DNA from 3 places in the Nocardiopsis moroccensis genome. Region 3 is predicted to be linked to each of the others. Evidence: predicted binding sites of a transcription regulator. Region 3 holds the regulator's gene; each other region holds the start of a gene.

Region 1 (9,674 bases), 2.7 Mb from region 3:
GTCCACGACGGCACCCTCGCCGAGAAGGTGCTGGTCCCCAGGGAGAACCTCCTCCCCAAGCCCCCGGAGCTGTCCTTCGAGGAGGCCGCCTGCCTGCCGACGGCCTGGCTGACCGCCTACAGCATGCTCTTCGGCAAGGCCGACCTGCGCCCGGGGTCCACCGTCCTGGTGCAGGGAGCCGGGGGAGGGGTCTCGGCGGCGCTGATCACCCTGGCCTCCCGGGTGGGGCACCGGGTGTACGTCACCAGCCGCAGCGAGGCCAAGCGGGCCGGCGCCCTGGAACTGGGCGCGTACGCGGCTCTCCCCTCCGGTGAGCGGCTGCCCGAACGGGTGGACGTGGTCTTCGACTCGGTCGGACAGGCCACCTGGAAGCACTCGATCCGCTCGCTCAAGCCGGGCGGTGCCGTCGTCACCTGCGGCGCGACCAGTGGCGACGCTCCTCCGGCCGAGCTCACCCGGGTGTTCTTCCTCCAGCTCCGGGTGCTGGGCTCCACCATGGGCACCAGGGAGGAGCTGGTGGCGCTGACCGAGATGTGCGTGCGCACCGGGATCCGCCCCCGGATCGACCGGATCCTGCCGTTGAAGGACGCACGGGAGGGCTTTCGCGCGATGGCCGACGGGGAGCTGTTCGGCAAGGTCGTCCTGACCCCCTGACCCGCGCCCGGACGGACGGAGGGGCCCGGAGTGTTCGCTGCTCCGGGCCCCTCCTCAGCCTGACGGGACGGTCGGCGAGTGTTTACTCGTCGTCGTCATCGTCGTCGCGGCGGCGCTTCTTCTTGCCCTCCCGGCCCGGGCGCAGCAGCGCCTCGGCCAGGGCGAGCACCGTCTCCTCCAGGGAGGAGAACCGCTTGGTGATGTCGTCGTGCGAGTTCTCCACCGCCTCGGTGACGGTCTCCTCGAACTCGTGGCGGTCCGGGCGCTGCTTCAGCTCGCGGATGACCGGCTCCACCGCGGAGGTGACGTGCGAGTCGATCTCGTCGAGCTTGCCGGAGTGGTCCAGCAGCGGACGGTCCACCAGTTCGGTGAGGCGGCGGTGCAGCTCGCTGACCTCCAGGGTCTGCGGCAGCTGGTTGAGGCGCTGGTTGAGCGCCTCGAGGCGGTCGTCGATGGCCTCCATCCGGCCGTCGACCCCTTCGAAGTGGCCGCTGACGCCCTCGAACTGGCCCTCGACCCCGTTGACCCGGCCGTCGATCCCGTCCAGGCGGCCGTTGAGGCCGTCCAGGCGGCCGTCCACCCGGTCGATCTTGCCCTCGACGCTCTCGAAGCTTCCCTCGAAGTGGCCCTCGAAGGTGTCGAACCGGTCGGTGAGGCGGCCGAGCTCGTGGTCGACCTTGCCGGTGATCTGCGACAGGTGGTTGTCCACCTTGCCGTTGAGCCCTTCGCGGTGCCGCTCCAGCCGCTCGTCGAGCGCGCTCCGGTGGGTCTCCACCTGCTCGGTGAGGGCCTCGGTCAGGGTCTGGTGCCGCTCCTCGGCCTCGGCGGCCAGCCTGGCGCCGTCCTCGGTGACGAAGGTGCGCAGCTCGGCGAGGTCCGCGGCGACCTTCTCGGCGTCCTCGGCGATCCGGGCGGAGAGGGCCTCGGTGCGCTCGGCCACCGAGTCGCGCAGGCCCTCGGCGGTGGCCTCGGCGTGCTCACGGGTCTCGGTGCGGCCCAGCTCGATCTGCTCGTCGAGCTCGGACAGGCGCTGGCGCAGGTGCGAACGCAGGTCGTTCAGGGAGCTGTCGTGGTTCTCCCGCAGCTTGGCGAGCGAACCGGTGACGTCGGCGACGGCCGCGGTGGCCTCGGCGTGGTTCTCCTCGGCCTGGGTGTTCAGGTGGCCGAAGCCCTCGGTGACCTTGCCGGCGAGGGCTTCGTGGCGCTCCTCGGCGGTGGCGGCGAGGGACTTCAGGTCCGAGGCGAGGACCTCGTGGCGCTCCTCCGAGGTGGTGGTGATGGCCTTCAGGTCCGAGGTGAGGGCTTCGTGGCGCTCGCCGGAAGCGGTGGCGAGGGCGCCCAGTTCCTCGGCCAGGGCCGTGGTGCGCTCGCCCAGCTCGCCGGTGTTCTCCTGGAGCTTGCCGAGCAGTGTCTGGTGCTGCTCGGCGGTGCGCTCCTCGAAGAAGCCGCGCAGTTCGGCCGTGCGCTCGTCGAGGGAGGAGGTGAGCTTCTCGCCGAGGCCGGTGCTGGCGGTGTCGAGGGCCTCCCGGCTCTCCCGGACGGCCGTGGCGAGGGTCTCGCGGCTCTGGTCGATCGCTTCGGCCAGTTCGTCCTTGCCCTCGGACAGGGTGGTGCGGACCGTGGTGGTCAGCTCCTCGTGGCGTTCGCCCAGGGTGGTGTCGAGGGCGGACAACGAGGCTTCGATCTGTTCGGCCCTGCCGTTGAGGCTCTCCAGGGCCGCGTCCAGGGCGTCCAGCCGGGTCCCGACGGTCTCGCTCAGCGCGTTGACGCGCTCACCGACCTCCGCGACCTGCTCGGCGGTTCGGTTGCCGGTCTCGGACATGCGCTGGAGACGGGTGAGGGCGGTGTCGAGGTGCCCGGCGACGCGGTGGGTGTCCGCCCGCAGGGACGGCATGTCCGACAGGGGCTTGACCTGCTGTCCGACGACCTCTATGTGTTCGGCGAGGGCTTCGGCCCACTCCGGCGGGCGTGCGAGGAAGTCGTCGATCCGGCCGTCGACCGCGGTGATCGACTCGGCCAGGGAGGTGAGTTCCCGTTCGCGCAGTTCGCGAAGCAGCCACTCCATCCCCTCGAGACGCTGGCGCATCTCTTCGCTGACGGCGCCCTGGGACTTCTGCTCGGAGACGTGCTCCTGGGCGGCCTGGGAGAGCAGGTCACGCATCCGGTCGGAGACACCGGCCTGACCTCCCCCGTTGAGGAAGTTGTGATTGGTCTGTTCCACCGAGGTGCTCCTTATGGTTCTGGCGCTCCCGTCCGCGTCCGGCCCGTCGCACGGGGGCCGTGCCGGGAGGACGGGTTCTCGATGGTCCCCGGGTGGGCGTCGTTCCGCGCCAGTTGTGCCCCACTGTGATTGAAGTGTGACTGTACGTACACACGGGGGGCGTGGGCCGAGTGTGAGCCGAACCGCGGGGCGGATCAAACAAGCACGGCCTTCCGGGTGAACCCATGAGAAGGGAAAGAATTCAGCGGCGCCAGTTTAACGACATCACCCCGTGTAACCCCAGGGGTTCGCGAAAGATATGGGTGTGGGAGATAACGATACGGTCTGTGCGCCGTGTCCGGAACGCCGTTCGGGAGGCCCGAACCCCGCTTTCCGGGGCCGGATCAGCTTCCCGAAGGCTCCGTGACCTCGCGGCACAGCAGGTAGAAGGGCTTTTCCCCGATTCGGGTGAGAACGATCGTCACCGATTCCGGACCGGAGGCGCGCAGGTCGCGGCGGAGTTTCTCGGTGTCCACCGCCGAACCGCGTTTCTTGATCGTTACCGTTCCGGCGCGGTGGGCCCGAACAGAGGAGCGGAGCCGCTTCAGCGAGAACGGCGCGAACTCCACGACCTCCAACAGCCGCCACAGGGGGGAGGGCTCCGCCCGGTCCGAGGTGAAGTAGGCGATGCGCTCGTCCAGCAGGGCGCCGTCCACCCGCGCGGCGGCCTCCGCCACCAGATGGGAGCGGACCACGGCCGGGTCCGGGTCGTACAGGTAGCGCCGGGCCGCGGCGACGGGCGCGGGCCCCAGGTCCGGGTCCGCGTCCAGGTGTGCGACCGAGCCTTCGCGGGCCAGTAGTCCGGAGCGCTCGTGCAGCACCGTCGCGCGGCGGCCGGCCCCCCGGGCCAGGGCCCCGAACCACAGTGCGGTCTCCTTCAGTTCCCCGTCCACCGAGATCCACTCGGCAGAGGCCGCCCGGGGCAGCACCTCGTGCGGGATGCCCGGAGCGGCCTTCAGGCAGGCCGCCTCCGCCCCCTCCGCCAGCCGGGTGGCCACGTCCCACGGTGGCGAGTAGGCGGCGGGGTCGAAAACCCGGCCCCGCCCGCCGCGCCGGGCCGGGTCGCAGAACAGGAGTGGGTAGTCGCCAGGAGTGACCCCGTTCACGTCGCCCTCGCGGACCCGTGCGTGTCCGGCCAGGCCCAGCGCCTCGATGTTGGCGCGGGCCACCGCCACGGTCAGCGGGTCGGCGTCCACGCCCTCCACCGGAACGCCCCGTCCGGCCAGGGCGAGCAGGTCGGCGCCGATCCCGCAGCACAGGTCGCCCGAGGCCGCACCGCCCGAGACGGAGGCGGGCAGGCTCCGGGCGGTCCGCTCGGCCCGGTACTCGGCGACGGTTCGGCGGGTGGACTGCTCCAGGCCGTTCGGGGTGAAGAACATTCGCCCGGCGTTCTCCCCGAATTTCGCCCGGCCCCGCGCACGCAGACCAACCTGGGTCATGACCGCGTTGACCAGCTCCGACACCGGCAGGTCCGGGTCGAGTGCGGCCACCTTCGGATCCTGGCGCAGCCGGGAGGCGGCCGTCAGCGGGTCCCGGGCGGCGGTCACCGGGTCCACCCCCGCCAGGACCTCCCGCCCCGCGTCGGTGAGCAGCGCCGAGAAGGCGGGCACGCGCATGGATCCTCCTGCTGTGGGCACGACGGGGTGGCGGGCCGTCCCCGTGACCAGGGCCCCCGCCACATTTCCATTCTGGCACTCTCGGGGGTAGAGTGCTAAATGCGACGAGGCCGGTCTGGCACCCGCGACGACAGGCCGCCGCGGTCGCCCCTTTTACGCAGTCTGTCCGTGCACTCGCACGGGCCGACGATCAGTACACCGAGACTTTGAAGGGGGAGGTCACACAGTGTCGACCGCCACCAAGACCGTGCTGAAGCCGCTCGAGGACCGCGTCGTGGTCAAGACCCTGGAGGCTGAGCAGACCACCGCCTCCGGTCTGGTCATCCCGGACACCGCCAAGGAGAAGCCCCAGGAGGGCGAGGTCCTGGCCGTGGGTCCCGGTCGTCTCGACGACAACGGCAAGCGCGTTGCCCTCGACGTGAACATCGGTGACGTCGTTCTCTACAGCAAGTACGGCGGCACCGAGGTCAAGTACGACGGCCAGGAGTACCTGGTGCTCTCCGCCCGCGACCTCCTCGCGGTCGTCGAGAAGTAGTTCTCGGCCAAGAGCCATCAGGCGTAGAGCCATCTGCATCCCGCACCGGTCGGCCCTCGAAGCCGGGCGGGGCGGGATGTTCGTTTTTGACCCGAACGGTTAGAGGAAGCACTCACACATGCCGAAGATCCTGGAGTTCGAGGACGACGCCCGCCGCGCCCTCGAGCGGGGCGTCAACCGCCTCGCCGACGCCGTCAAGGTGACGCTCGGCCCGCGCGGCCGCAACGTCGTCATCGACAAGAAGTTCGGCGCCCCCACCATCACGAACGACGGTGTGACCGTCGCCCGTGAGATCGAGCTGGCCGAGCCCTACGAGAACCTGGGCGCGCAGCTGGTCAAGGAGGTCGCCACCAAGACCAACGACGCCGCCGGCGACGGCACCACCACCGCCACCGTGCTGGCCCAGGCGCTGGTGCGCGAGGGTATCCGCAGCGTGGCCGCGGGCGCGTCCCCGATGGCCATGAAGAAGGGCATCGACGCCGCGGCCGCCAAGGTCTCCGAGATCCTGCTCAGCCGCGCCGTGCCGATCAAGGAGCGCGAGGACATCGCCTACGTGGCGACCAACTCCGCCCAGGACGCCCAGATCGGCGACCTGATCGCCGAGGCCTTCGACAAGGTCGGCAAGGACGGCGTCATCACGGTGGAGGAGGCCCCGACCTTCGGTCTGGACCTCGACTTCACCGAGGGCATGCAGTTCGACAAGGGTTACGTCTCCCCGTACTTCGTCACGGACGCGGACCGCCAGGAGGCGGTCCTCGAAGACGCCCAGATCCTGATCAGCCAGGGCAAGATCGGCAACCTGAACGAGCTGCTGCCGCTGCTCGAGGAGGTCGTGCAGAGCAAGAAGCCGCTGCTGATCATCGCCGAGGACGTCGAGGGCGACGCCCTGGGCGCCCTGGTGCTCAACAAGATGCGCGGCACGCTCAACGTCGCCGCGGTCAAGGCGCCCGGCTTCGGCGAGCGCCGCAAGGCCATGCTCCAGGACATCGCCGTGCTGACCGGCGGCCAGGTCATCTCCGAGGAGGTCGGCCTGACCCTGGAGAACGCCGACCTCTCCGTGCTGGGCAGCGCCCGCCGGATCACCGTCACCAAGGACACCACCACCATCGTGGACGGCGGCGGCCAGCAGTCCGAGGTGGACGACCGGGTCCGCCAGATCCGCAACGAGATCGAGGCCAGCGACTCCGACTGGGACCGCGAGAAGCTCCAGGAGCGTCTGGCCAAGCTCGCGGGCGGCGTCTCGGTGCTGAGCGTCGGCGCGGCCACCGAGGTCGAGCTCAAGGAGAAGAAGCACCGCCTCGAGGACGCCATCTCGGCGACCCGCGCGGCCATCGAGGAAGGCATCGTCGCCGGTGGCGGTGCCTCCCTGGTGCACGCTTCGACCGCCCTGGGCGACCTCGGCATGACCGGCGACGAGGCCACCGGTGTGGCGATCGTCCGCCGCGCGCTGGTCGAGCCGGCCCGGTGGATCGCGGAGAACGCGGGTGCCGAGGGCTACGTGGTCACCCACCGCGTCTCCGAGATGGAGGTCGGTCACGGCTTCAACGCCGCCACCGGCACCTACGGCGACCTGACGGCCGAGGGCATCATCGACCCGGTCAAGGTCTCCCGCTCCGCCGTCCAGAACGCCGCCTCGATCGCGGGCATGCTGCTGACCACCGAGGTGCTGGTCGCGGACAAGCCCGAAGAGGACGAGGACGACGGTCACGGCCACGCCCACTAGGGTTCGGCCGTACCCGGTCCGGGGGCGGGGCGCGTCGGCGTCCCGCCCCCGTCCACTACCACGGGAGTGGCGTTTCACACCCGCACCTTTGTGCCAGTTTCGGGCTATTTTCCCAAAATGTAACCATTCCGTAGTTGCTGATTGGAGTGGTTGGGTCCCCAACTGCGGGCATCATTCGTTACGTGACGGATACAGGCGCCCGGGGGGGCGTTACCGCGCAGCGGCCAGGTGCGCCCGCAGGGCGCGAGGAGACCGACCCCGCTACGCGCGAGACGGGGTTGAACCATCTGGGATCACTCGCCGTCCAGGGGGACGACGGGGCCCTGGACTCGTTGCTGCGCGAGGTCAGACCCATGGTGGTCCGCTACTGCCGTACCCGCCTGGCCCGGGTCTCGGGGCTGGCGCACTACTCGGACGACGTGGCGCAGGAAGTGTGCATCGCCCTGCTCACGGCGATCCCCCGCTACCAGGACCGGGGCAGGCCCTTCGCCGCCCTCGTGTTCGGCATCGCCGCGCACAAGGTCGCGGACACCCTGCGGGTCGCGGGCCGGGTGGAGACGGTCCCCACCGACACCGTTCCCGAGCCGCAGGACGACGGCCCGGGGCCCGAGGAGTCGGCGGTGCGCGTGGTCGAGGCGCAGCGGGCCAGAGCACTCCTCGACGAACTACCCGAACAGCAGCGCAGGCTGCTGATCATGCGGGTCATCACAGGACTTACAGCAGACGAGACGGGACATCTCCTTGGTATGTCGGCAGGAGCGGTACGGGTTGCCCAGCACCGAGCTATTGCTCGGCTTCGGAAGGTGGCCCTGGCGAACCGCGTCCTCCCTTGAGCACGGCGCCGCGTCCCGTCCGGGCCGGCGCCCCTGTCCCAACCGGCCCCGGAACCGCGGCTACTGCCGCTATCCCCGGTGGTCCTCCTGGCGGTGACCCGCCCCGGGGCGGTGTGAGGGGCGGGGACGCACACCCGTGGCCTTGATCACTTCGTGATCGAGGTGACCGGGCGAACATCCCATTCCATCTGGCCGGTGCCGGACGACAACCTAGGATGAGACGACACGCGGGGGCGATCCGCGAAGGTGTTGCCGGGAACAGCGGAGGTTGTGTCATGGGCCAGGACCACAGCGACTACGGGGACAAACTGCTCCCGCCGGGGCTGACTTACGACGACGTGCTGTTGGTACCGGCCTACTCCGACCTCCAGCCGGGCGAGGTCGACACCACCACCAAGCTCTCCCGCAACATCTCCCTCAGTATCCCGCTGCTCTCCGCCGCGATGGACACCGTCACCGAGGCCCGCATGGCCGTGGCGATGGCCCGCCAGGGCGGCGCGGGAGTCCTGCACCGCAACCTCTCGGCCCAGGACCAGGCCGCCCAGATCGACCTGGTGAAGCGCTCCGAGGCGGGCATGGTCACCGACCCGGTCACCTGCCACCCCGAGGACGACCTCGCCGAGGTGGAGCGCCTGTGCGCCCACTACCGCATCTCCGGTGTCCCGGTCACCGACGCCCAGGGCGGTCTGGTCGGCATCGTCACCAACCGCGACATGCGCTTCGAGAGCGACCGCTCCCGGCTGGTGCGCGACGTCATGACCACCGAGAACCTGGTCACCGCCCCGGTCGGGGTCAGCCGCGGACAGGCCTTCGAGCTGTTGCGCAGGCACAAGGTCGAGAAGCTGCCCCTGGTCGACGGCCAGAACCGCCTGCGCGGCCTGATCACGGTCAAGGACTTCATCAAGAGCGAGCAGTTCCCCGACGCCACCAAGGACGCCGACGGCCGCCTGGTCGTCGGCGGCGCGGTCGGCGTGGGCACCGAGGCCGAGGAGCGCGCCAAGCAGCTCATCGACGCCGGGGTGGACTTCATCGTCGTCGACACCGCGCACGGCCACTCCTCCGGGCTCGCCGACATGATCGCCAAGCTCAAGGCCAACTCCCGCGCCGACATCGTCGCGGGCAACGTCGCCACCCGGGCCGGAGCGCAGCTGCTCATCGACGCCGGCGCCGACGCCGTCAAGGTCGGTGTGGGCCCCGGCTCGATCTGCACCACCCGCGTCGTCGCCGGTGTGGGTGCCCCCCAGCTCACCGCCATCCTGGAGGCGGGCAGGGCCTGCGGTCCCGCGGGCGTCCCGCTGATCGCCGACGGCGGCCTCCAGTACTCCGGTGAGATCGCCAAGGCCATCGTGGCGGGCGCCAGCACCGTCATGCTCGGCAGCCTCCTCGCCGGTGTCGAGGAGAGCCCGGGCGAGCTGATCTTCATCAACGGCAAGCAGTTCAAGGCCTACCGCGGCATGGGCTCGCTGGGCGCGATGCGCGGCCGGTCCTTCTCCAAGGACCGCTACGCCCAGGCCGAGGTCTCCTCCGAGGACAAACTCGTCCCCGAGGGCATCGAGGGCCAGGTGCCGTTCCGCGGTCCGCTCTCCGCCGTGGCCCACCAGCTGGTCGGCGGCCTGCACCAGTCGATGTGGTACGCGGGCAGCCGGACCGTCCCCGAACTCCGGGAGCGCGGTCAGCTGATGCGGATCACCAGCGCCGGTCTGCGGGAGAGCCACCCGCACGACATCAAGATGACGGTGGAAGCGCCGAACTACAACGCGCGCTAGACGCCGTCGGACCGCCCTCTGCGCGGGGTTGACCGCGGGCCGATAGACTCGCGTCCGCGGTCATGCGCCGGTCGACCGACCGGCGCCGCACGTCAGAGGGGAATCGAAGAGTTGGCTCAGGTGGAGATCGGGCTGGGCAAGAACGGGCGTCGTGCCTACGAACTCGATGAGATCGGGATCGTGCCCGCCCGGCGGACCCGCGACCCGGAGGAGGTGTCGATCGCCTGGCAGATCGACGCCTACCGGTTCGAGACGCCCCTGGTGGTCAGCCCCATGGACAGCGTCGC
Region 2 (9,674 bases), 2.6 Mb from region 3:
CATCGCCAGGTAGGGGGTGAGCCCGGTGGTGCGCAGCGGCATCTCCGGGTAGGTGGGCTCCCAGGGCCGCAACCACTCGGCGTTGCGGGCCCTGGTCTCCCGCATGACGGGGGCGTCGCGAAGGCGCAGCGGGCGAAGCGCGATCGGCCCCTCCTGAAGGGTGGCGGGCCACCCCTGTCTGCGATTCACGTCCGTCCCTCCGAGGCCCTCTGCACCGTCCCGTACGGATGCGACACCGGCCCTTGGCGCCTGCAGGAGCACCCTTCGTCGGTGACGCCTTCCAGTATTCCACTCCGACCGCGTGGGGTGGCGGCCGTCACCCCCACCACACAAGAATCGGACGATTCCAAACTCCATTCACTCCTGCACCGAAATCCGGCCGAAGGTCAAGGAATTCCCTTCCCCCGGAATGCCCCGGATGTGATTCCGGTCATTGTCCGGTGTCATTCGGGCCTGGGATGGTCCCCGCCCCGGAGTTGGTCCATCGCGTGGCCCAGAACCGGTTCCAGCACGTCCATCCCGTCGCGCACACCACCTCTGGAGCCGGGCAGATTCACCACCAGCGCCCGGTGCCCGGCTCGTTCGGCCACCCCGGCCAGACCGCGCGAGAGGATCGCCGTGGGCACGCCCTTCTCCCGACCCGCCGCGCGCAGCGCCTCCGCGATCCCGGGGATCTCACGGGTGAGCAGCGGGCGTGTCGCCTCGGGGGTGAGGTCCTGCGGGGTGAGCCCGGTGCCCCCGGTGGTCAGCACGGCGTCCACCCGCTCCGCGAGGGCCCGTTCGATCGCGTCGGCGACCGGCACACCGTCCGGCACCACCCAGGGGCCGAGCACCTCACAACCCATGGCCCGGAGCCGCTCGGCCACCACCGGGCCGGAACGGTCCGGGTAGACCCCGGCCGCGGCCCGGTTGGAGGCGGTCACCACAGCGACCCGGTGAACGGTGTCACTCACCGCGCCTCCAGTGCCCCTTCTTCCCACCGGTCTTCTCCTCCACCCGCACCCCGGTGACCTCGGCCTCGGGGTCGAGCGCCTTGACCATGTCCACCAGTCCGAGAGCCGCCGTCATGACGCAGGTGAGCGCCTCCATCTCGACCCCGGTCCGGTCGGCGGTGCGCACCGTGGCGCTGACGTCCACCCCGTCGTCCGCGACCGTCAGGTCCACGTCGACCCCGTGCACGGCGATCGGATGGCACAGGGGAACCAGGTCGGGGGTGCGCTTGGCGCCCTGGATCCCCGCGATCCGGGCGACCGCGAGGGCGTCGCCCTTGGGGACCCCGCCCCCGCGCAGGGCCGCGACCGTCTCCGGGTTCAGCAGCACCCGGCCCGTGGCCGTGGCGGTGCGGGCGCTGACGTCCTTGCGGGAGACGTCCACCATGCGCGCGGCACCGGACTCGTCGAGGTGGGTGAGGCCGGAGGGGTGCGCCTCCGGCTGAGGGCTGTCGGTCATGGCGTGGGACCACTCATCGTCGTCGGGTGCGGGCTCGCGGCCCGCCGGGGCGGCCGACCGCGGGGACGCGGGGTGACGCGTCCCACGATGACGTTACCGTTCCGCTACGACAGCGGCTCAGCGGCCGGGCGCCCTCCCCGCGCTCAGCGGTCGGGCAGCAGCAGGACCTCCGCCGGCGCACCCGCCGGGATCTCGGTGACCTCCTCCGGGACCACCAGCAGCCCATTGGCGTCCGCCAGCGCGGACAACTGGTGCGAACCCTGCCGCACCGCGGGGGAGACCTCGGGGAGCGCGTCCGGCCCGGCGGCGCCCGCCACGACTGCACGCAGGTAGGAGCGGCGTCCCAGTGGTGAGCTGACCGGTGTGGTCAGCCGGGCGCGCACGCTCGGGAGAGGGTCCGGGGCCAGGCCGCGCAGGGCGCGCAGGACCGGCCGCACGAACAACTGGAACGACACGAACGCGCTCACCGGGTTGCCCGGAAGCGTGAGGATCGGGGTCCGGTCCGGACCGATCGTCCCGAAGCCCTGGGGCTTGCCCGGCTGCACGGCCACCTGGGTGAACTCCACGGTGCCCTGCCGGGTCAGCACCTCCTTGACCACGTCGTAGGCGCCCATGCTCACCCCGCCGGTGGTGATCACGACGTCCGCCCGGATCAGCAGCCCCTCCAAGGTGTCCCAGACCACGGCCGGGTCGTCCCCGACGAAGCCGTGGCGGTGGACCTCGCAGCCCTCCTCCTTGGCCGCGGCGGCGATCATGTAGCTGTTGGACTCGTAGATCTGGCCCGGCCCGAGCGGGCGGCCCGGTTCGACCAGTTCCTCGCCGGTGGAGAGCACCACCACGCGGGGCCGGGGCAGGACCGGGACCGTACGGCGCCCGACGGCCGCCAGGACCCCCATCTCACCGGCTCCGACACGGGCCCCGGCCCGCAGCACCGTCGCGCCCTCCGCCACGTCCTCCCCCCGGCGCCGGACAAAACTGCCCGGAGCACTCGGGCGGTCGATCCGCACCTCGACCGCGCCGCCGTCGGTCCACTCCACGGGAACGACCGCGTCGGCGCCCGTGGGCATGGGGGCGCCGGTCATGATGCGGGCGCACAGGCCGGGGCGGATCGCGGCCGGCTCCGGGTCGCCCGCCGGGATGTCCGCCACCACCGGCAGTGCGACCGGAGCCTCCGCGGTGGCCCCGGCCAGGTCGGCCGCGTGGACGGCGTACCCGTCCATGGCCGAGTTGTCGAAGCCCGGCAGGGACACCGGGGAGGTCACGGGTTCGGCGAGCACGGTCCCGTGTGCCTGGAGCAGGTCCAGCTCGGTGGCTTCGGGAGTGGCGACCAACCCCAGAAGATCAAGGATGTGCTGTTCGACGCTCTTCATGGGTCCTTCCGGGTCGTGTACGCGCGGGGAGCGCACCACCCGTCACGGCGGGCGGCTCCGGTCCCATTGTGACCACCCCCGGAGCGGATGCCCCGGATCCGGCCGCCGGGCTCAGCCCCGGAGCTGCGCCTGACGGTCCACGAACTCCTTCAGCCAGGGCAGGAGTTCGTCGGCGAGGTCGGGGCGGCGGCAGGCGAACTCGACCACGGTACGGATGTACTCGGCTTTGTTCCCGGTGTCGTAGCGGTTGCCGCGCAGCAGCACCCCGCGCACCCCTCCGCCGTCCTCCGGGCCGGTACCGGCCAGCTCCTTCAGGGCGTCGGTCAACTGGATCTCACCGCCGCGCCCGGGCGGGGTGGTGTGCAGGATGGGGAAGACCGACGGGTCGCACACGTAGCGACCGATGATCGCCCAACGGCTCGGCGCGTGCTCGGGAGAGGGCTTCTCGACCAGGTCGGTGACGGTGACGACGTCGTCCTCGCCGGTGGCCTCCACCGCCGCGCAGCCGTAGAGGGAGACCTGTTCGGGTTCCACCTCCATGAGCGCCACGACGCTGCCGCCGTGCCTCTCCCGAACCTCGATCATCCGGCGGAGCAGGTCCGCGGACTCGATGAGGTCGTCGCCGAGGAGGACCGCGAAGGGGTTGTCGCCGACGTGCGCCTCGGCGCACAGCACCGCGTGCCCCAGACCTCGGGGCTCACCCTGGCGGACGTAGTGGACCTGGGCGAGCTCGCTGGACTCGCGGACCGACCTGAGCTTGCCCTCCTCGCCCTTGGCCGCGAGCGCCTCCTCCAGCTCGTACGCCCGGTCGAAGTGGTCCTCGATGGAGCGTTTGCTGCGCCCGGTGATCATCAGGACGTCGTGGAGCCCGGACGCGACGGCCTCCTCCACCACGTACTGGATCGCGGGCTTGTCCACGATCGGCAGCATCTCTTTCGGCGTGGCCTTGGTCGCGGGCAGGAATCGGGTGCCCAGACCCGCCGCGGGCACGACCGCCTTGGTGACGGGGGCGGAGTGGTTACGGGGTCGCGTCTGGTCGGTGTCTGCGCTCATGAACGGCACTTTAGGACAGACGAAGCGGCTTACGTGGGCGAACGCGGTCCGATGGCCGAGAAGTCCCCGTCGTTTCGGGTGAAGGCGTGCAAAACGCAACCCGGCGTTCACCCCCTCGGGGCAGGGCCGTGCCCCTTCGGAGCGGACCGGACCGGGTGCCACACTGGGCCCATGAGTGCCCCGAACGGTCGGAGCCGACCGGACAAGCGCGAGCTGCGCGCACGCCTGCTCACCGCACGGCGGGCCAGGGGCGCGCCCGAGCGGGAGCGGACAGGCTCGGCGGTCCGCGAAACCCTCCTGGCACTGCCCTGGCTGGCCGAGGGCTCAACCGTGGCCTGCTACTACTCCGTCGGCGGTGAACCCGACACCCGCGCTCTGGTGCACGCGCTGTGGAAACGCGGCACCCACGTCATCCTCCCCGTCTTCCTCCCCGGCGGCTCCCTGGACTGGGCGGTCTTCGACGGTCCCGACAGCCTCGCACCGGCCGGGCGGGGCCTGGTCGAACCCGTCGGACACCGGCACGGGCCGCGGGTGCTGGAACACGCCGACGCGGTGGTCTGCCCGGCGCTGGCCGTGGACCGGCGGGGGAACCGGATGGGCCGCGGTGCGGGCTGCTACGACCGGGCCCTGGCCCACAAGGGCCCGCGCACCCCGGCGATCGCGGTGGTCCACGACGAGGAGTTCGTCGGGGAGCTGCCCACGGAGCCGCACGACCGCCCCGTGGACGCGGTGGTGACCCCGAGCGGCGGACTGCACGTGTTCGAGCCCGGCGCGGCGGTCTGGTCCGCCGGGTGATCCGGTTCCGGCGGGGCCGGAGCGGGGATTAAGCCGACCACCCGGAGCGTTGTTGCTGGCGGTCGTGTCCCGAAGGGGTCCGCGACCCCACACCCCGACCGGTACGTCCGCCTCGGACGCCCCTCCCCGGGCTCCGGGCCCGCCGTGCGGTCGGCCTCCCGGAGCACCGGGGCCGGCGCGGAGCGGGTGAGGGGCTGTCGCGCCCGTGTTCGGCGAACGCGTACTATTTAGCAGTCAACGGGTGTGAGTGCCAGCAAGGAGGACCCGGAACAGTGCCTACGTACCAGTACGCGTGCACCGAGTGTGACGCCCAGATGGAGGTCGTGCAGAGCTTCAGCGACGATTCGCTGACGGTCTGCCCCGAGTGCGAGGGACGCCTGCGCAAGGTGTACTCCGCGGTCGGCATCGTCTTCAAGGGTTCGGGCTTCTACCGCACCGACAGCGGGAAGAGCACGACGAACAGCTCTGCCATGACCGGCTCCAACTCCGCCGACGGCGGCGCGGAGAGCAAGGGCGGCACCGGGGGCAACGACGGCGGTTCCACCGACTCCGCCAAGTCCGCCGCGGACTCCGGCTCCAGCACCCCCGCAGCCTCCACCAGCGGTGGCAGCGACAGTTCCAGCAGCAAGAGCACCAGCGGCAGCACCGCCGCGACCAGCAGCTGAGCCACCGCACCGTTGACCGCGGACGCGCCGCCGAGACCCCTCGGCGGCGCTTTTTTCCGCCTCCGCCCGAGAGCGGACCGCGAGGCCGGTCCGCGCGGCGTTCGGGGTGCGCCCCCGGCAGGTTGCCCCGGCCACTGGAGAATTCACCCTGTGGACAACCGACCGGAGCGCCCCGGGCCGGCCTAGCGTTACGGGCATGGCCCACACCCCGCCCCTCTACCGGCACCGGCGCGGCCTGGTCCGCCTGCTCGACCGGTACCGGCGCGCCGTCGCCGCGGCGCTGACCGCCCTGGCCGCGATCAGTGCCGTCCTCGTCCTACGACCTCCCCCCGAACCGAGCACCGACGTCCTCGTCGCCGCACGGGACCTCGACGCCATGGCGCCCCTGTCGGAGGGGGACCTCACCGTCCGCTCCCTACCGGACCGCTCCGTCCCGGACGGGGCGCTGGCAGTGGAGGAGCCGACCGCCGGGCTCGCGCCGAACGCACCGCTACGGCGGGGCGAGGTACTCACCGACGCACGTCTGAGCGACCCTCCGGCCCGCCCCTACGGGCCCGGTCTGGTAGCGGTCCCGGTCCGGGTGGCCGACCCGGGCGCGGTCGGTCTGCTCTCCCCCGGCAGCCGGGTGGACGTGCTGGCCGCCTCGGGCCACGACGGGTCGGTCGGCCCGCCCTCCCGAGCCGGACCGGCGGTCGAGGTGGTCGGGAACCGTCCCGTGCTCGCGGTGCCCTCCGAGGGCGACGGGGGCGGGGAACGGGGAGCGCTGATCCTCATCGCCGCCACGTCGGAGGAGGCGAGGGCACTGGCCGGTCACGCAGCCACTTCACGACTGTCCGTCACTATCCGCGGTTGACCGATGACCAAAGGTGGTGAAAGCTGTCGGGGCGCCCGACCGGGCGCATCAGAAACCACGAACACGTAGGGCAGTTCCATGGAAGGCTTCAAGAAGTTCCTGCTCCAGGGCAACCTGGTGCAGTTGGCCGTCGCGGTCGTCATCGGCGCCGCCTTCGCCACCCTCATCTCCGCGTTCACCGAGGGGTTCGTCACCCCGCTCCTCGGCATCTTCGGCGGCGTCCCCAGCTTCGCGGACCTCTACTTCGAGATCAACGGCAGCCAGTTCCTGTACGGCGCCTTCGTGGACGCCCTGATCTCGTTCCTGATCACCGCCGCGATCCTCTACTTCTTCGTGGTCATGCCCATGGGCAAGCTGATGCTGAGGTTCGCCAAGGCGGAGGAGGCCGTCACCCGCACGTGCCCCCACTGCTGCACCGAGATCAACAAGAAGGCCACCAAGTGCGCCCACTGCACCAGTGAGGTCGCCCCGGAGGTCGCGGTCTAGGGAGCAGGGCCGGGAAGCCCGGCCCCGCACGCGCGAGGGCGGCCCCGCGGGGCCGCCCTGACGGTTCGGCCGACGGTACCGTCGGCCCGGGGCGCGTCCGGTGAACGCGCCCTAACCCTCGTACTCCCAGTGCCAGGGCTCGAACGGGCTGGACTTCGCCCAGGCCGGGTGGATCCAGTTGTACTTGGCGCCGTTGGTCTCCATCCAGTTCCACCGTTCCGAGCGGAAGTTCTGGATACCGCAGCCGAGGTCGATCGCCTGGCCCAGACCGTGGTTACTGGTCCCGGGGACCGCCGCGAACCCGGGCGGCTGCTCGGCGTAGACGCGGTGCTGGTTCGGCAGGTCACGGTAGGCACTGGTGATGCAGATGTTCTCGCCGAACTCCTCGACGTACTCCACGTTCAACTGCAGGAAGTCGACGGCGGCGTCGGCCCTGAGGAACTTGTCGTCGTAGAGCGAGCAGAGGGCCTCCTGCGGCAGCAGCCCGTTGGGGTAGCCGTCCGCGTTGGAGGCGGCGTTCGGATCGCAGTCGGCGGCCGCCATGTAGGCCTCGGGGTCCAGCCCCCGGTCCTCCAGCTCCTGGGTGAGCTCGTTCATGCTCGCCTCGGACTGTTCGCGCAGCGCGGTCACCTCGGCGGCGAGTTCGGCCTGTTCGAGCTGGGTGAAGGTCTGGAGCTCCTGCGCCTCACCGGCCAGCCCCACCTGTTCCTCACGCAGGTCGGTGGCCTCCTGGATGAGCGCCTGGTTGTCCTCGGACAACTTGGCCGCGTAGGCCTGCGTCTGGAGATCGTCGTCCAGCTCACCCGCCGCGAGGGTGCCGAGGACGCCCGCGTCCGGCCGCTGGTACATGCTGCTGGCCAACTGGGCGAGCGGTTCGCGCATGTCGCTGAGGTCGCCCTCGATCTGCTGGAGGTCGTGGAGGGTCGAGATCAACTCCTCCTGCGCCTCCTCCAGGGCGTTCTCACGCTCGACGTACTCGTCGGTCGCCTCCTCCAGGGCATCGGCGGCGTTCTCCGCGTTCTCACGGAGCTCGTCCAGGCTCGCCTCGGCCGACGCCGGGGCGATCGCCGCGTCGGACCAGGGAACGACGAGCAGGGAGGTGGCCAACACGAGTGTCAGCGCCTGCGCGATCCGGATCCGGTGGCGCGCCCCCAGAACGGTCAGCACCCCGCTACCCGGTGCGCGGGACCTCCGCCGCGCCGAATCAGAAGTGAACGGCACGAATGATCCTCCGGCTGCATTTTCCTCGAACACCTACTCGTGACCGCAAGGCAACGTACTACATGTCCACATGCGGACACACTGGACGATACGGCCCGACGGCCGCACCTGAGGACGGTTGGCTCCCGCTCCTGTGACTCTCTCGCCCGATATCCGGCGGAAAACCTGGTCATCGGGGTCCTGATGACAGTCGCACCCATTCGCCAACAGTGACCCAGGCACGCAAGCAGCCATAATCGCGACACGCGACATGAACAACATCACACCGTTGCCAGGACAACCAATCGTAGGTCAGCGTACTCCGCCACGCACGCGGAGGGCTTCGCCGGCGGGGGGCGACGCCAATCCGAACCCCATGCATCCCCATCCTGGGTTAGGGTGGGCCCTGCAACCGGGTAACATCCGGTTCTGGCTGCACCCATGGCTCCGTAGCTCAGGGGATAGAGCACTGCTCTCCTAAAGCAGGTGTCGCAGGTTCGAATCCTGCCGGGGCCGCGCCTGAACGTCGGGGTGCCCCCTCCGCGGAGGGGGCACCCCGACGTCTTTCCACGGGTCAGGATTCCCCCTCGTTCCGGTCAAGTCACCGCGGGTGCCCGCGCGTCCCTCCCCCAGCCCTCGCCGCAGGTGCTCTCCCCCGGTGAACCACCCCGCCGACCGGCCGCCGCAGCGGTGTCCACGTACCGGGCCCGGAGCGGATTCTGACGGAGTTCGCCCGTCACTCGTGTCGGGACCGGCTTCGGGCGCCCTCTGCGTCGATCATGGGAACCAGGCTGACCAGGGGGGGAGATGACGTGACCGACGGAAAGGCGACCGGAGGAGAGGGACCGGGACGCAGGCCGGGCCGGGAAACGGCACGGGAGCCGGAGCAGGAACCGGCGCGGACCGCCAGGGCCCGGCAGCGGGGCGGCTCGCCCTCGGCGATCTCGGGGGCGCTCAAGAAGGATCCCCAGCCCGGGCCGCAGCACTGGGGCGGGCCCCGGCCGCGCAGAGCCGAGCCCGACGTGTTCTTCCCGCGGAAGTTCCCCCGCCTGTCCCCGAACGACATCTAGCCGCCCCGCCCGGCGGGGGCACGGAGCCGGACCGCACGCGGGCCCGTTTCGGCGCGGGCCCGGCGGCCCGGCGGGCCCGAGAGACGACGGGTCTACAGGAAACCGCGCCAGGGCGCCAGGACGATCTCGCTGAACTTGGCCGCGAACGGGCGCCCGCTCCACTCCTCCTCGGTGAGTTCGCGGGCGTTGGTGAGGTCGGTCTCGAAGACCGTCTCCAGGTGCTTGGCCACGCCCTCGTCGAAGATCTCCACGTTGATCTCGTAGTTCCCGGTGAGGCTGAGCCGGTCCACGTTGGCGGTGCCGATCGTGCTCCACCTGCCGTCCACCGTCGCGGTCTTGGCGTGCACCATCGCGTCCTGGTACAGCCACAGCCGCACCCCGCCCCGGAGCAGCTCCGAGTACCTGCCGCGCGCCATCCAGTCGGCGACGACGTGGTTGGAGTTCTCCGGCACGAGCACGTTGACGTCCACACCGCGCCGGGCCGCCTCGATGAGGACGTTGGCGAGCTCCCGGTCCGGGATGAAGTAGGCCTGGGTGAAGATTACCCGGTCCTTGGCGCGGTCCACAGCTTCCAGGAACATCGCCCGGATCGGGTAGATCAGCAGCTCGGGGACGTTGCGGTGGACCCGGATGCGCGAGTCCCACTCCGCCGTGCCGAAGCTCTCCAGGGCGGGCTGGTCCGAGCGCCGGTTGGCGTTCCAGAAGTCCGCGAAGGCGTTCTCCAGCTCCCACA
Region 3 (9,674 bases):
TGGTCCTACCCCTCATGTACGCCAGGGGCGCGACCTCGATGGTCCCGGCGGCCATCAGCTTGGGGATGGAGTCCGGATCGAGCATGTCGTGCAGGGCGTCGTAGAGCGGGCGCAGGTAGGGGTCGATCTTGTCGTAGAGGGTGCCGGGCAGGAAGCCCAGGCGCTCACCGGCCTCGACCGCGGGGCGGGTGAGGATGATCCGGTTGACCTCCTTGTCCTGGAGCGCCCTGACCGCCTTGGCCATCGCCAGGTAGGTCTTCCCGGTACCCGCCGGCCCGATACCGAAGACCACGGTGCGCTGGTCGATGATGTCGACGTAACGCTTCTGGTTCAGCGTCTTGGGGCGGATGGTCTTGCCCCGGTTGGACAGGATGTTGGTGGTCAGCACGTCGGCGGGGCGCTCTTTGCCCGGGGAGCGCAGCATGTGGACCATGCGCTCGATGGTGTCGGGGGTGACGTGGGCTCCGCTCTTGGCGAACTCGATCAGCTCCTCCACGAGACGGACCACCACGGCCGTCTCCTCGGGGGTCCCACTGATCGTGAACTCGTTGCCGCGGACGTGGATGTCGCTCCTGAAGGACCGCTCCAGCGTCCGGAGGAGCTCGTCCCCCGAGCCCAGCAGGCTGATCATCGTGTGTTCGTCCGGTACCACGACCTTGACCTGGGTGTCCTGGTCCGGGTGCGTGTGAGTTGACTCGACCATGGTGTGGCCTCGCGGCCGCTGTCCCTGCCCTTCGGTCACGGCCCCGGGGTCGGTTCCCGGAGCTTCTCGCGGACGGGCCCTCGCCGGTGTCGTACACGGTCACCACAGGTGTGTGGGACAACCGAAGTGGCCGGTGGGGCCCGTCCTCGAGTCTACCAACGGGGGCCCGACGGGCTCGATCCGTTATTTCGTGCCCGAAGCTCCGACCCCTTTCCGGAGGTGACCGTCCGCGGCGGAGCGGGCGCGACCGCCGGTCCGGGGCACGCACCCCGGGAGGGGGTCCCTATCCGGGGGGCCAGTTCAGTCCGCGCCCACCGAGGACGTGCCCGTGGAGGTGGAACACGGTCTGCCCCGCCCCGGTCCCGGTGTTGAAGACCAGCCGGTAGCCGGACTCCACCACACCCTCGGACCTGGCGACCTCGTGGGCCTCCCGGACCAGGGCGTCCAGCAGTCCGGTGTCGGCTGCCGCCGCGGTCGCCGCGTCAGCGTGGTGCTCGCGCGGGATGACCAGGACGTGGGTGGGCGCCTGGGGGTTGATGTCGCGGAAGGCGACCGTGCGCTCTCCCTCTCGGACGATCTCCGCGGGCACCTCCCCCTTGACGATCTTGCAGAAAAGGCAGTCGGGATCGACCATCGCTCACCTTCCGTCGCACGGGCCGCGACCCTGGCGGCACCGCTTCTCGGGCTTGTCCGGGACCATGATGCCGCAGGTGGACGACGGGTGAGGAGATGAAGCCTCAACCTTTCCGCAACCGTTCTGATCCACGTTCCCTGACGGCCGAGAGTTCCGACACGGTAGGGTTTGCGTCAGTGCGCGCCAGATTTTCGGCGCCGTCCGCCGTGTGGCCGTGTCCGGCGTGTTCGGATCCAAACGCACGTCTAGTTGGAAAAGAAGAGGTATGCCCTTTCGTAAACCCCGCGACAAGGGTGTGCGTCGAACTGATGTGACCACAGAAACCTTGGTGGCTGGTGCCACCACGGCACCGCTCTCGGTCGAGTGGGACGCTGACCACGCGGTGACGGAGCTCTACCGGGAGCACTACCGTCCACTCGTTCGGCTTGCCGCCCTGCTGGTCCGGGACCACGCGACCGCCGAGGAAGTCGTCCAGGACGCCTTTGTGGCCATGCACGGAGCCTGGCGTCGCCTCCGGGACCCGAACAAGGCCCTCTCCTACCTCCGACAGGCGGTGGTGAACAAGGCCAGGTCGGTACTGCGCCACAGGGCGGTCGTGGAGAAGCACGCCCCCAAGGCCCTGCCCGACGCGCCCAGCGCCGAGCACGGGGCCATGAACCTTCTGGAACGCGAGGCCGTCATCGCGGCCCTGCGCAAGCTACCCACCCGTCAGCGAGAGGCAATCGTGCTCCGGTACTACGGTGACCTGTCCGAGGCACAGATCGCGGACGCCATGGGCATCAGCCGAGGCGCGGTCAAAAGCCACACGTCACGCGGCATCTCCGCCCTCCGCTCTGTACTGGAGCAGACGTCATGAGCAGCCCCAACGACCGGAACGAGACGGAGTTCGAGGACCAGCTCCGTCAGATACTCAGAGCCGAGGCCGACGAGGTCGCGCCCTCCGGTGAGGGTCTCCACCTCATCCGTGAACGGACCGAGCGCCAACGGGGCGCGGCCTGGTTCAGGCTGCCGTGGCTCCGTCCCGCGGCGGCGGTGGCGGCGGCCACTCTGATCGCCGCCTCGGTGATCATCGCGAACCCCCAGGTACGCGACCAGGTCCTGGAGATCGTCCCGGCCGGTGCCGACCGTGCGGGGACCCCGCCGGAGCCCAGCCAGGAGGACGCCGCCAGTACGACGCCCCCCACCCCGACGACGGACTCCGCCAGCGGCACCAGCAAGCCGGAGAAGGAGCCCGGCCGGCCCGCCGAGAACTCCCCGAGCCCCGAGGACGAGGCCTCCGCCGAGGAGGAGGGCCAGGAGTCGACTTCCTCCTGCCCGCCTGAGGACGAGGTCACCCCGACCGCCACCGACAGCGAGAGCGGCAACGAGCGGGACGGGGAGCAGCCCGAGGACGCGGACTGCGATCCCACCGAGGAGCCGACCCAGAAACCCAGCGAGACTCCGAAGGAGCCCGACGAGGGCGAGGAGGACCCCGGCAGCGGTGAGGAGGAGCCCGACAGCGGCTCCGGCAGCGGCAACGGCGGGGGATCCAACGACAGCGGTGAGGCGGAGGAGAGCAGCGTCAGCTCCGACTGACCCGCGTCGCCCCGGCGCCGGCCGGCCCTGAACCGGTCCGGCGAGGCGACGCAGAACGACGTCGTAGGGCCCGCGGGAGAGACTCCCGCGGGCCCTACGACGTCATGGTGGGGCTCGTTACCGTTCCTGGAGCGGTGACCGGGACCGGGATACCGGGCCCGGCGTGGCCGGCCCCCGCCTCACCAGCGTCCGGTCCTGGCCTGGAGCACCGACAGGGCGGCCACCCCGGCGGTGGAGGTACGCAGAACCGACGGGCCCAGCAGGGACCGGACCGCCCCGGCCTCGTCGAAGGCGGCCAGTTCGGCGTCGGAGATCCCGCCCTCGGGGCCGACGACCAGGACGATCCCCGCCCCGTCGGCCGTCTCCGGGAGGGGCAGCTCGGACAGGCGCCGAGCGCCCTCCTCGTGCAGGACCACCGCCAGGTCGGCCTCGGCGAGCAGCGCGGCCACACCCTTGCGGTCCGCCGGTTCGGCGACCTCGGGCATCCGTGCGCGGCGGGCCTGTTTGGCCGCCTCCCGGGCGCTCGCCCGCCACTTGGCCAGGGCCTTGGCCCCCCGTTCGCCCCTCCACTGGGTGACACAGCGCTCGGCGGCCCAGGGGACGACGGCGTCGACCCCGGCCTCGGTCATCATCTCGACCGCGAGCTCGCCCCTGTCCCGTTTGGGCAGGGCCTGCACCACGGTGATCCGCGGCCTCGGCTCGGGTTCGCTCCGGCGCTGAAGGACACGGCACACGAGGGTGTCCCTGCCGACGACCTCGGCCACCTCGCAGCGCACACGCAGGCCGAGACCGTCGGACAGGTCGACGGTCTCGCCCGCCTGGATGCGCCGGACCGCCACGGCGTGGCGGCCCTCGGGGCCCGCCAGCCGGATCCGGTCACCCGCCAGCTCCGCGGTGTCGGCCAGGAAGACCGGCGGGGTCACTTGGCTCCGAAGGCATCACGGATCTTGGAGAAGAAACCGCCGTGCCCGGGGCTGAACCGGCCCGGGTTCTGGTCCTCTCCGCGCAGCTCCGCGAACTTGCGCAGCAGGGCCTCCTGCTCCTCGTCCAGCCTGCTCGGGGTCTCCACGTCCACACGGATGCGCAGGTCGCCCCGGCCACCGCCGTCGAGGTGGGTGACGCCCTTGCCCGGCAGCGTGATGACGTGGCCCGAGTTGGTGCCCGGACGCAGATCGATGTTCTCGGTGCCGTCGAGGGTGTCGAAGGAGAAGGATGCGCCGAGCGCCGCCGCCGTCATCGGCACGGTGATGGTGCAGTGCAGGTCATCGCCGCGGCGCTCGAAGGTCGAGTGGGCCTTCTGCACGACTTCGAGGATGATGTCGCCGCGCGGTCCGCCGTTGGGACCGACCTCGCCCTCGCCCGCGAGCTGGATGCGGGTGCCGTCGTCGACCCCGGCGGGGATCTTGACGGTGCGGGTGACCTTCTCGCGCACCCGGCCCTCGCCCGCGCAGTCGCCGCAGGGGTTGGTGATGACCGAGCCCTGGCCCGAGCACTGCGGGCAGGGGCGCGAGGTCATGACCTGCCCCAGGAAGGAACGCGTGACCTGGGACACCTCGCCCTGGCCGTGGCACATCTCGCAGGTGGTCCGGTGCGAACCGGCCGCCGTGCCCTCACCCTGGCAGGTCTCGCACAGGATGGCGGTCGGGAAGGTGATCTCCTTGCTGACGCCGAAGGCGGTCTCGACGAGGTCGAGTTCGATGCGGATCTTGATGCTGCGTCCGCGCCGAACCCTCTCCCGGGGCCCCCGGCCGCCGGGCTGACCACCGCCGAAGAAGGCGTTCATGATGTCGTCGAAGGCGAACCCGCCGGCGCCGCCGAACCCTCCGGCACCGCCTCCGCCTCCGCCGCCGGGGGCGAAGGGGTCGTGACCCATGTCGAACATCCGACGCTTGCTCTCGTCGGAGAGGACCTCGTAGGCCTGGGTCACCTCCTTGAAGCGATCCTGGGTGGCGGGGTCCGGGTTGATGTCCGGGTGGAGCTCGCGCGCGAGCCGCCGGTACGCCTTTTTGATCTCGTCCTTGGACGCGTCGCGACGCACCCCGAGAACCTGGTAATAGTCTCTGGCCACTGAGTTACTGTCCTGCCAAAATCTGTCCGACATACCGAGCCACCGCACGGACGGCGCCCATTGTCCCTGGGTAGTCCATACGGGTGGGTCCCACCACACCGATCTTGGCCAGCGACTGGTTTCCCACACCGTAGTCGGCCGACACGATGGAGGTGGACCGAAGGCCCTCGTGGAAGTTCTCCGCGCCGATCCGCACGGTGAGCATAGAGGGATCCTTCGCCTCACCCAGCAAACGGATGAGGACCATGTTCTCTTCCAGTGCTTCGAGCACGTCACGCAGGCTGGCTGCGAAGTCGACGGCCGCGAGGTTGGCGGTGCCCGCCAGGACGATCTTCTCCTCGCGGCGTTCGACGAGGCTCTCCAGCAGAACCGACAGGACCGCGACCGCGACCGGGCGGTCCTCCGGGGCCACCTGCGCGGGCAGGTCCTCCACCGCGTCCGGTACGTCGCCGAGGTGTTTTCCGGCGATGGCGCGGTTGAGCATGGCGCGCAGGTCGTCGACGACGCTCTCGCTGACCGATCCCAGCCCGTCGATGACGCGCTGTTCGACCCGTCCGGTGTTGGTGATGACGACCATCATGATGCGCTGGCCGCCGAGCGGTACGAGTTCCACGTGCTGGACCGAGGACCGGGTCAGCGACGGGTACTGGACGATCGCCACCTGCCGGGTGAGCTGCGCGAGCAGCCGTACCGTGCGGGCGACGATCTCGTCGAGGTCCACGGCACCACCGAGGAAGGACTCGATGGCACGCCGCTCGGCCGCCGAGAGCGGTTTGACCGAGGAGAGCCGGTCGACGAAGAGCCGGTACCCCTTGTCCGTGGGCACACGCCCCGCACTGGTGTGCGGCTGGGCGATGTACCCGTCCTCCTCCAGGGCGACCATGTCGTTGCGGATGGTCGCCGGGGAGACCCCGAGGGGGTGCCGGTCCGCCAGCGCCCGGGAACCCACCGGTTCGTTGGTGTTGACGAAGTCCTCTACGACGGCACGCAGGACCGCGAGCTTGCGCTCGTCCAGCAACTCGCCACCTCCTGGCACTCCAAGGTCTTTAGTGCTAATTCTATGCCCGACCGCAAACCCGTACTGCTACCCGTCGGTAGTAACGCGCCGGGGGCCGGTTCCTCTTCCCTGACGGGGCGGCGACGTGCGCCACCCGGCCACGGGGATTCGCACCCCTTCGCCAGTAGACTGCACCACCGTGGCTACCAAGGGAAACGGCCGCTACGGCCGCGACGTTCTGGCGGGAGACTGGCGACGTCCGAGGAAGGGCGCGGTACGCGAGATACCCCTCAGCCGCGACCTCGTCGTGGAGGACGCCGACGAGAGTTTCTGCGGGGCCGTGGTGTCCTGGGACAAGGCCGCGGTGACCCTGGAGGACCGGCGCGGCCGCCGCCGCGTGTTCGACCTGGGCCCGGCCGCCTTCCTGGTGGACGGGGAGCCGGTGACGCTGGTGCGCCCGGCCACCGCGCCCGGGGGGCCGCTGCGCAGCGCCTCCGGCTCGATCGCGGTGACCGGCGCGCGGGCGCGCACCGCCCGGGAGAGCCGGATCTACGTGGAGGGCGCGCACGACGCCGAACTGGTCGAAAAGGTCTGGGGCCACGACCTGCGCGTGGAGGGCGTGGCCGTCGAGTTCCTGGAGGGGGTCGACGACCTTCCCGCCGTGGTGGCGGAGTTCTCCCCGGGACCGGGGCGCCGGCTGGGGGTCCTGGTGGACCACCTGGTGCCGGGTTCCAAGGAGAGCCGGATCGCGGACCGGGTCCGGGGCGGGGACGTGCTCGTGGTCGGGCACCCCTTCGTGGACGTGTGGCAGGCGGTACGTCCGGGCGCGGTGGGGATCACGGCGTGGCCCGAGGTGCCGCGCGGCCTCCCCTGGAAGGAGGGGGTCGTGGACGCCCTCGGCTGGCGGATGGAGACGGGGGAGGCCTGGCGCCGGATCCTGGGTTCGGTCCGCGGCTACGGAGACCTCGAACCGTCGTTGCTGGGGCGGGTCGAGGAGCTCATCGACTTCGTCACGGGTCCCCACCCTCCGCAACACTAGGATTGGCCCCGCCGCTTCGTCTGCCGGGGCCTCGGACCAGTGTGGTCCGGCTCCGCCGGACAGCACCGGCCTACGGCCCTCCGCGGTCGTCGGTACGGCCCGGTGGACCGGGCAGCACAAGCACACGCCCATCAACAGCGGAGCCGAGGAAGAGCATGAGCGAGACCCCGCCCAATCCCCCGTCCCCTGACGACGGTCAGGGGCAGCAACCGCCGCAGGATCCGGGGCCGCAGCCCCAGCCGGGTTACGGTCAGCCGGGACAGCCCGCTCAGCCTCCGCAGCAGCCCTACGGCCGGCCCAGCGGCGCACAGCCCGGCTACGGCCAACAGCAGCCCGCCTACGGACAGCCCACCGGCGGCCAGCCGCCCTACGGGCAGCAGTACGCGCAGCAGCCCCAGCAGCCCTACGGCCAGCCGGGCTTCGGGCCGCAGCAGCCCGGCCAGCCCCCACAGCAGCCCTACGGCCGGTCCGGGGCCTACGGGCAGCCGCAGCCCCCGCAGACCGCCCGGGACGGAGGCAACGACGTCCTGGTCGCGATGCTGGCCCACCTGTCCGGTTTCGTCATCGCCTGCTTCGGCTGGCTCCCGCCGCTGGCGATCTACTTCGCCAAGCGCAACCAGTCCCCGTTCGTCCGCCACCACGCCTCCGAGGCGGCGAACTTCCAGATCACGATGCTGATCCCTTACGTGTTCGCTGGCGTGGTCTTCTTCGGCCTGGGTATCTTCTTCCCTAGCCTCTCCTGGATCGGTTACCTGCTCATCGCCCTCGTATGGATCCTTTCCATCGTCTTCGGCGTCATAGGAGCATCAGGAGCGAACAAGGGAACGTGGTACCGCTACCCGGCGAGTATCCGGCTCCTGAAGTAGAACCAAGTCCCCCAACACCGAGGAATCGTCATGTCCTATCCGAACAGTCCGAACCCGGAGGACCCCTACGGTCAGGGCGGCCAGCCCGGCCAGGGGCCGTCCGGCGGCTACCCGCCCCCGGCGGGCGGCCAGCCCGGCCAGTACGACTCCGGCCAGCAGCCCGGCGGCTACCCGCCGCCCCCGGGAGGCCCGCAGCAGGGCGGCTACGGGCAACCGCACCCCGGACAGCCCGGCGGCTACGGCGTTCCTCCCGGCCAGGGCGGCTACCCCGGCCAGCACGGCGGCTACGCGCCCGGCCCCGGTCTCGGCGACTCCTCCGCCGTCACGGGGCAGCCGAACCAGGACGAGCGGACGATGGGTCTGCTCAGCCACCTGAGCGGCATCCTCATCGGCTTCCTCGGCCCGCTGGTGCTGTACCTGATCAAGAAGGACGAGTCGCCGTTCGTGCGCGACCAGGCCGCGCAGGCGCTGAACTTCCAGCTCCTGCTGCTGATCGGCTACATCGTCTCGGTCGTGCTGTACATCGTGCTCATCGGCGCGCTCCTGCAGTTGGCGGTCTGGGTGTGCGCGGTCATCTTCGGCATCCTGGGTGCGGTCGCGGCCAACAAGGGCGAGTGGTACCGCTACCCGTTCAACGTCAGCTGGGTCAAGTAGGCCTCAGCGCGTGACAACGGAGGGGCCCGGCATGCTGCCGGGCCCCTTCGCCGTGTTCGGGGCCCTGGGCCGTGGCCCGGTGCTCAGGTGAGGTCGCGGACCACGGCGTCGGCGAGCAGGCGGCCGCGCCGGGTCAGCGCCGCGCGCCCTCCGGCGTGCGCCCCGGCGTCCAGGAGGCCCTCGCCGACCAGGCGTTCGGCGGCGGCGAGCCCTCGGGCGTCCAACAGGTCCAGCGGGCAGCCCCCGTCCACGCGCAGTTCCAGCAGGACGCGCTCGAACCGGCGCTCGGCCGCGGTGAGGACCTCGCGGGCCTGGGCCGGGCTGTCCCCGGCGGCCAGGCGGGCGGCGTAGGCGGCCGGGTGCTTGACGTTCCACCAGCGGGTCCCGCCGACGTGGCTGTGTGCGCCCGGTCCGACGCCCCACCAGTGACCACCGGTCCAGTAGAGCATGTTGTGCGCACTGCGGCCCTCGGGGCTGCGGGCCCAGTTGGACACCTCGTAGGGGGTGTATCCGGCCCCGGCGAGGGCCTCGTCGGCCATGAGGTAGCGGTCGGCCATGGTGTCGTCGTCGGGTTCGGTGAGCTCTCCCCGCCGGACGCGGGCCGCCAGCCGGGTGCCCTCCTCCACGATCAGGGAGTAGGCGGAGACGTGGTCGGGACCGGCCCCGATCGCGGCTTCCAGGGAGGCCGCCCAGTCCTCGTCGCTCTCCCCGGGGGTCCCGTAGATGAGGTCGAGGTTGACGTGCTCGAACCCCGCCCGGCGCGCCCACCTCACGCACTGTTCGGGGCGTCCCGGGGTGTGCCCGCGTTCCAGGATCCGCAGGACGTGGGGCTGCGCGCTCTGCATACCGAAGGACACCCTGGTGAATCCGACCGCGCGCAGGCGGGCCAGGTAGTCGGGGTCGACCGTCTCGGGGTTGGCCTCGGTGGTGAGCTCGGCGTCGGGTGTGAGGCCGAAGCGGTCGCGGATCTCGCCGACGATCCGGCCGAGGTCCTCGGGCGGGAGCAGTGTGGGCGTGCCGCCGCCGACGAAGACGGTGCCGACCCGGGGGCGGTCGCCGGTCAGGACCCGGTCGGCCAGCTCGACCTCGGCCGCCGCCTGGCCCGCGTAGGTCTCACGTGAGGCCGTGACGGTGCCGT

The links. The regulator HrcA, encoded in region 3, represses chaperone genes, less so after heat shock. The targets are predictions, from matches to a motif close to TTGGCACTCTCNNNNNGAGAGTGCCAA.
Region 1: a site for HrcA is predicted at 4,603-4,629, ahead of groES (co-chaperone GroES). Genes of this name have one in related genera too.
Region 2: a site for HrcA is predicted at 4,895-4,921, ahead of ACUKCB_RS17815 (FmdB family zinc ribbon protein). Genes of this name have one in related genera too.

Annotation. Positions count from the first base shown of each region.
Region 1 covers NZ_CP199747.1:3,941,043-3,950,716, reverse strand. Annotated here, with positions in the region: gene ACUKCB_RS17515 (zinc-binding dehydrogenase) at 1-654, shown strand, start outside; gene ACUKCB_RS17510 (coiled-coil domain-containing protein) at 737-2,875, opposite strand; gene ACUKCB_RS17505 (THUMP-like domain-containing protein) at 3,259-4,530, opposite strand; gene groES (co-chaperone GroES) at 4,757-5,065, shown strand; gene groL (chaperonin GroEL) at 5,184-6,788, shown strand; gene ACUKCB_RS17490 (sigma-70 family RNA polymerase sigma factor) at 6,971-7,621, shown strand; gene guaB (IMP dehydrogenase) at 7,897-9,387, shown strand; gene ACUKCB_RS17480 (GuaB3 family IMP dehydrogenase-related protein) at 9,508-9,674, shown strand, end outside.
Region 2 covers NZ_CP199747.1:4,007,581-4,017,254, forward strand. Annotated here, with positions in the region: gene ACUKCB_RS17785 (GNAT family N-acetyltransferase) at 1-189, opposite strand, end outside; gene ACUKCB_RS17790 (MogA/MoaB family molybdenum cofactor biosynthesis protein) at 444-953, opposite strand; gene moaC (cyclic pyranopterin monophosphate synthase MoaC) at 946-1,449, opposite strand; gene glp (molybdotransferase-like divisome protein Glp) at 1,593-2,819, opposite strand; gene galU (UTP--glucose-1-phosphate uridylyltransferase GalU) at 2,931-3,872, opposite strand; gene ACUKCB_RS17810 (5-formyltetrahydrofolate cyclo-ligase) at 4,044-4,667, shown strand; gene ACUKCB_RS17815 (FmdB family zinc ribbon protein) at 4,940-5,332, shown strand; gene ACUKCB_RS17820 (SAF domain-containing protein) at 5,529-6,185, shown strand; gene mscL (large conductance mechanosensitive channel protein MscL) at 6,264-6,671, shown strand; gene ACUKCB_RS17830 (D-alanyl-D-alanine carboxypeptidase family protein) at 6,783-7,838, opposite strand; tRNA gene ACUKCB_RS17835 (tRNA-Arg) at 8,315-8,387, shown strand; gene ACUKCB_RS17840 (hypothetical protein) at 8,684-8,941, shown strand; gene ACUKCB_RS17845 (phospholipase D-like domain-containing protein) at 9,034-9,674, opposite strand, start outside.
Region 3 covers NZ_CP199747.1:413,978-423,651, reverse strand. Annotated here, with positions in the region: gene ACUKCB_RS01700 (PhoH family protein) at 1-703, opposite strand, end outside; gene ACUKCB_RS01695 (histidine triad nucleotide-binding protein) at 987-1,337, opposite strand; gene ACUKCB_RS01690 (SigE family RNA polymerase sigma factor) at 1,663-2,193, shown strand; gene ACUKCB_RS01685 (hypothetical protein) at 2,190-2,912, shown strand; gene ACUKCB_RS01680 (16S rRNA (uracil(1498)-N(3))-methyltransferase) at 3,092-3,835, opposite strand; gene dnaJ (molecular chaperone DnaJ) at 3,832-4,980, opposite strand; gene hrcA (heat-inducible transcriptional repressor HrcA) at 4,985-5,998, opposite strand; gene ACUKCB_RS01665 (DUF3097 domain-containing protein) at 6,177-7,016, shown strand; gene ACUKCB_RS01660 (DUF4870 domain-containing protein) at 7,553-7,882, shown strand; gene ACUKCB_RS01655 (DUF4870 domain-containing protein) at 7,913-8,536, shown strand; gene hemW (radical SAM family heme chaperone HemW) at 8,620-9,674, opposite strand, start outside.